One region of the Paenibacillus sp. N3/727 genome, then DNA from elsewhere that is predicted to be linked to it. Evidence: predicted binding sites of a transcription regulator. Region 1 holds the regulator's gene; the other holds the start of a gene.

Evidence for each region. Region 1 encodes CtsR, which represses protease genes until heat stress. Its sites were predicted from a motif close to ATGGTCAATAAAGGTCAAACA; they were not measured.
Region 2: clpP (ATP-dependent Clp endopeptidase proteolytic subunit ClpP) is a predicted target of CtsR. The motif match lies at 1,503-1,523, and genes of this name have one in related genera.

What each region holds. Positions count from the first base shown of each region.
Region 1 is NZ_CP093336.1:5,726,839-5,730,034, forward strand. It holds gene mcsB (protein-arginine kinase McsB) at 1-838, opposite strand, end outside; gene mcsA (protein-arginine kinase activator protein McsA) at 889-1,407, opposite strand; gene MNQ98_RS26865 (CtsR family transcriptional regulator) at 1,435-1,896, opposite strand; gene MNQ98_RS26870 (hypothetical protein) at 2,195-2,938, opposite strand; gene MNQ98_RS26875 (ABC transporter ATP-binding protein) at 2,935-3,196, opposite strand, start outside.
Region 2 is NZ_CP093336.1:216,917-220,112, forward strand. It holds gene MNQ98_RS01120 (PdaC/SigV domain-containing protein) at 1-451, shown strand, start outside; gene clpP (ATP-dependent Clp endopeptidase proteolytic subunit ClpP) at 827-1,423, opposite strand; tRNA gene MNQ98_RS01130 (tRNA-Arg) at 1,591-1,665, opposite strand; gene MNQ98_RS01135 (sugar-binding transcriptional regulator) at 2,013-3,059, shown strand; gene gap (type I glyceraldehyde-3-phosphate dehydrogenase) at 3,166-3,196, shown strand, end outside.

The DNA of each region.
Region 1 (3,196 bases):
ATAGTATTCCGTATGAGCGCATCACGCGATCAGTAATCCGCAGCTTTGATTCACTCAGCAGCCGTCCACGGGCGTTCTTCTCATGTTCTATGATTTGAAGTGCAACACTGTGCAAATTATCAATAATTTCGGACTCGGTCTGCCCCAGCGTAATCTGGTTGGAAATCTGAAATAAATTTCCTACAGCCTCACTGCCTTCACCATACATGCCTCGGACCGTAAGCCCTACCTGTGACACGGCTGACAAAATACGATTAATCTGCTGTGTCATGACGAGCGCAGGCAAGTGCATCATGACTGATGCCCGGAGCCCTGTTCCGACATTCGTCGGGCAACTCGTAAGATACCCGCTTTTGTCATCAAAGGCATAGTCGACCTGATCTTCAAATAAGTCATCTAAAGCTGTAGCTCTATCCCAAGCTTCGCGGACCTGAAATCCAGGATACAGACACTGAATCCGTAGATGGTCCTCTTCATTGATCATGACGCTTACCGATTCGTCCTCGGTAAGTATGACCGCTCCGTTCCGGGATTCATTCGCCAGAGCCGGGCTGATCAAATGTTTCTCAACGAGTACTTTCTTATCCAGTTCCTCCATGTCATCCAAAATAATGGTATGAAAGGATCCTAATTCCTTCAATTCTTCCTGATCTTTCAATACACCAGTCAGGCGCTCAAGCACTTCTGCCGACTGCTGGTTGGTCGCAAGCAGCGGAAAAGGAAGATGCTGCAGATTTCGCGCCACCCGAACCCGGGTGCTGATGACTATATCAGAATCCTGACCGTTACCGCGCATCCATTCGCTCAGCGCCTGTTCGGTGAACCGGAGATTCGACATCACGCATTCCTCCTATATCAAATGCAACTTAAGTTTCAACCATCCTAGCTTTAAACGATACTCTTTTCCAGCTCGCGGATCTGGTCGCGTATTTCAGCAGCAAGCTCGAACTCCTCTTGAAGAATCCGGTACTGCAATTCTTTCTTAAGCTCATCAATTTTGCGTTTTACCTGGATCTTGCCACCGCTCCGTTTCGGAATCTTGCCCACATGTGTTGTATTTCCGTGAACCCGTTTAAAGAGCGGATCCAGCCGATCCGAGAAATGTTTGTAGCAAGAGCTACAGCCAAACCGACCGAGCTTGCTGAACTGTGAATAGGTCATGCCGCATTCCTCGCAACGTGGGGCTTGCTGTCCCCTTGAGCCTGAAGCTTGACCTTTTCCTGTAGGATCCAGATCGAGCAGTCCTGACAAAAGGCTGTGAATAGAGAAGCCATTCGACGTCCCAGGGATCATCTCCCCTTTTTCACGGGCACAAGATTCACAAAAGTGAAATTCCGTCTTCTCTCCGCTCACAATCTTGGTGAAATGGAGCGTCGCCGGCCGTTTACCGCATTCTTGACACACCATATTCATGACCCTCCTTATAACACAGACTCATTTACCCAACAAAGAAACAAGCATCGCCTTCATGATCCTTGCACGAAGCTCATCGCGGTAAGGAAGCTTGACGTTTAGACACTCCCTTGAGATAGCTGCCCGCATGAGACAGGCTTCACGCTTCGTCAAAAACCGCGACTCCTCAAGCTGGTAAATCAGCCCTTCCGCTACCGTCTGATCAATAAGGTTACCAATTGAATGATGCAGATGGTGATGAAGTGCTGTATGCTTTGGAAGCTCAATACGCTGAATACGTATGTAACCGCCGCCCCCGCGCTTGCTTTCCACCAGATACCCCTTCTCTAACGTGAAGCGGGTGCTGATCACATAATTGATCTGGGAAGGCACACATGAGAATTTGTCCGCGAGATCGTTGCGCTGGATTTCAACCGTGCCCTCCGTACTGTCTTGCAATATACCCTTCAAATACTGCTCGATAATATCAGAGATATTACGCATGTTCATTCATCCTCCACTGCTTGAAACGCTAAGCCGTATTGATCTTACACGTCCGCACAGAGCCTTGCCTATACGTTAATTTTAACCATTTTGGAACTCGTTTGAATCGACTGTTGCTGACTTTGACTTTCTTTGACTTTGAATTTATTATAGCACATTTTTTCATTTTGCCAAGAGGTCTCTTATTTCAGTCTAACCGTTAAAAAGTGATTATATTCCGTTCGACTACTCTTAAATCCATAACTAAAAAAGACCCCGCATATCATCCTGCGAGGTCTTGCGTACGATTATTGTGTCTTTATGCTTCTACTTTACGGTCGATCAAGTAAACCATAGCATATATGAAACCTGCGGCGAGCAGCATCTCAAATACAAAAGGTCCTAAAGGTATCTCAATGAACTCATTATTAATCGTAGCCATACTACCCTGCCCTACACTGAATGAGAATCCCTGACCGACCCAGCCATTGTCGAAGGCGAAAATTTTATATTCCAGCCATTCTATCGCAGTTTGGATGACAAAAAAGAACATGATACCAATCCACAGGCTCCCTTTCTTACCTATAGCCCGGGCAACTGAAATCGATAAAAAGATAACCAGCATTACAAACGTGAATTTCCAAATACCGGCTATTGCGGCCACGACATAGTCTAATACGACGAAACTCGGCCAATTTATAGCATAATTGAGCCCTTCTATCTTCCAGAGTATCGTCATGTGCAGGATAACCAAAACCATAAGGATCAGCATACTAATCCATGACTGTATTAGCGACGACACTATACTCCAAATGGAACGGACCGGCAGCAGACGACGGTTGTACACCTTAATGTTCTGATCAAATGTTCGACATACCATTACAAGCAGGATAGAGCTCACCACTCCGTATGCAAGCATACTTAAAGCCAGCATAAGCGCGAATTCCCATCCACGCATTGAACCTACCGACGTAATTAATGTCTGAACGATCAGAAGAATGGTCATCAGACCAAGAACCGAGCTCGCGTTACGCTTCCAGTCGTATTTCAGCAATCTCATCATTCTGCAAACACCTCTTTAAACATTTCATCTACACTTTTTCCGTGCTGAAGACGAATATTTTCCACTTCTTCATGCATGACGATCTCACCATTGCGAATAAAGACCACCTCATCAAAAATGCGTTCAATGTCTCTAACCAGATGTGTCGAAATGATGATACTGCTGTCCTCATTATAAAATTCCACAATCGCATTGAGAATTTTGCCGCGCGCCACCGGATCGACGCCTCCGATCGGTTCATCCAGTAAATACACATAT
Region 2 (3,196 bases), 840 kb from region 1:
TGTGATTGCTGGAGCTGAAGAAAACCTCGGCCTGGAACCTCCATCCGGAACGAAATTTCCGTCTGAGTATGAGTTTCGAGGGGGTTTTGTAGTTCACTACAACGCACAAGGGTTGCTGAGCATTACAACTGATGAATACTCATACAGCGGCGGTGCGCACGGCATGACTTTCCGCAAAAGCTATACGTTCTCGTTGAAAGATGGCAAGCAGCTCAAGCTCGGTGATTTCATCAACATGCAGGGCAAGAACAAGCAGAAGCTGAACAATCTTGTGTTGAACAAGGTGAAGGAGGACGGAGGCTACCACCCCGGTGAATTTAAAGGCGTGCCTGCCGATGCTGATTTCTATTTGAAGAACAACGCAGCTGTTCTGTACTTCCAATTATACGAGTACACTTCATATGCTTCTGGTTTCCCTCAATTTGAGCTTAACTTGAAGGAATGGAAGTAAGAATATTCATAATAGAAGGCATTCTCCGGATTGAGAGCATAGAGTGAAAGCTCTATGCTCATTGATAGGGGATGCTTTTTTGTTTTGAAAAAGACCTAGCCAATAACCTGTCAGTTCTGCAAGGATCGCAATTCCTAAGTAAATCACCATTAGGGTGAAATCAGATGGGATATTAAGAAATGACCTCAGTCCGTAGAGCGGAAAAGCATAAATGAACGCAAAGGGGATGAACACGATAAACCATTTTGTTAAATAACCGAGCCCCAGAAACAATAGCCCGACTGCCCAATACATTGAAAACCACCGAACGAAAAAAGATTGACCGGTTACCGAAAAAAAGGCCGATATCCTATATGGATATCAGCCCTTTAAATATTAATTGCCTGGCGTTGGTGTCTTTTCAAGCACTTGGTCAACGAGACCGTATTCTTTAGCCTCACTAGCCGTCATGAAATAGTCACGATCGGTATCCTTCTCAATACGTTCCAGCGGTTGGCCTGTGCGCTCTGCAAGGATGTGGTTCAGCTTATCGCGCATTTTCAGAATGCGGCGAGCACGGATTTCAATATCCGTCGCTTGTCCCTGTGCTCCGCCCAGAGGCTGGTGAATCATAATTTCGCTGTTCGGCAGCGCGAATCGCTTGCCTTTAGCTCCAGCATTCAGCAGGAAAGCCCCCATGGAAGCAGCCATGCCGACGCAGATGGTGGACACGTCAGGTTTGATAAACTGCATTGTATCAAAAATAGCCATACCAGCAGTAATGGATCCGCCAGGGCTATTGATGTAAAGATGAATGTCCTTCTCAGGATCCTCTGCTGCCAAGAACAGCATTTGTGCAATGATGGCATTGGCAACAACGTCGTTTACGTCAGAGCCGAGGAAGATAATGCGGTCTTTCAGCAATCTGGAATAGATGTCGTACGCCCGCTCACCGCGGTTGCTTTGTTCAACGACCATAGGTATGAAACTCATATAGAAAACCTCCCCTTAAATGCATTCCTCATTAAAATACTGTTACCGTATTACCCAAATAATAAACAATTTCAACCATAAAGTCAAAGATAGTCAAACTATTGGTTAAAAAAAAGAGCCGTCATAGGCACTTATGGGTAAACAGTATATAGAGTTCTGAAAATAAATGGCGCGCCCGCGAGGAATCGAACCTCGATCTCAGGCTCCGGAGGCCTACGTCATATCCATTGGACCACGGGCGCAAAATAGCAACGAAGATGATTATACCGCATCTTTTTCTAAAAGACAAGAAGCTGGAAAAAACTTTCCGAATGAGCCTTATATGGAGAGTATACTTTCATTATTCCGAATATGAAGCCGTTCACATTTTCCCGGCAAAAAGGATTGAATAATGGCAGATTTTCATCACATGAATGGACGGGTATACCACCAATGCATAAGAATGCTTAGGGCTGAGAAATATACATTCGGAACACTTGCAACCATCATAAATATTGAGTAGAATAAAGGTGGGACTCAAAACGTTTGACTGGGACATTTTGCGACCATAGAGAAGGAGATCCAAGACGAAGTTGCAGGAGTGGAAAGCATGCGTAATTTATTAGAAATACAAGAGCAGCTTCTGCCCGATCTCATGGACACTCTCAAACGAAGGTATACGATCCTTCATCAGATCAAGTTATCCGGAATTGTTGGGCGCAGGACACTTGCAGCATCGCTGGCAATGACCGAACGTGTGCTGAGGGCCGAAACGGACCTCTTGAAAGCACAGGGGTTGATCGAGATTGAGACGCTTGGGATGAGGGTCAGCAGTGCCGGAACGAACTTGCTGGAGCAGCTCGAGCCGGTGATGAAGGACCTGTTCGGATTAGCCGACCTAGAAGAAAAAATCCGCGAGGCTTATGGGCTACGCAAAGTGGTTATTGTCCCGGGTGACAGTGAGTCTTCAACCGATGTGAAACGTGAACTTGGCAGAGCTGGAGCAAGAGCGCTTCTGTGCTTTGTTGACAACGGAGACATTATCGCGGTAACGGGTGGATCAACGCTCGCCGAAGTGGCAGAGCAGATGACGCCGTCGTCGGTCGGCCCTTTGAAAGATTCGTGGTTCGTACCTGCAAGAGGTGGTTTGGGTGAGAGCATGGAGATTCAAGCGAATACCATCGCATCCAAGATGGCCAAGAAGGTGGGAGCCGAATATCGGCTACTGCATGTGCCTGATCTGCTTAGTGACGATGCTTATCAGTCTTTGGTTCAGGATCATCATATCCAGGACATTGTGGATGTTATACGCAGATCATGCGTGATTGTTCACGGCATCGGAGATGCTATGGAGATGGCTCACCGCCGGAAGCTTGATGAGAAGTCGATTCAGGACTTGAAAGCGGAAGGGGCAATTGCTGAATCCTTCGGTTACTATTTCAGTGAAGAAGGTACGGTCGTTCACAAAATGCTAACCCTTGGGCTGCGGCTTGAGGATATTATGCGGACGGAGACGATCATCGGAATTGCAGGTGGACGCAGTAAGGCCAGAGCTATTCACGCCGTATTGAAATTCGGGCACGAAGATATTCTTGTTATCGATGAGGCTGCAGCGCTCGAGATCGAGAAGTGGCTGGATCAAACGGCGGGGCTGTAGTAAGAACTTTAACGTAAAGCATCTATACTAACTTTTGTTGTCTTGACGGACCTAACGGTCTGTCTTGAATAAATAAAAAACTTTCACTATATGGAGGGAAATACTCATGGTTAAAGTAGGTATTAACGGTTTTGGAC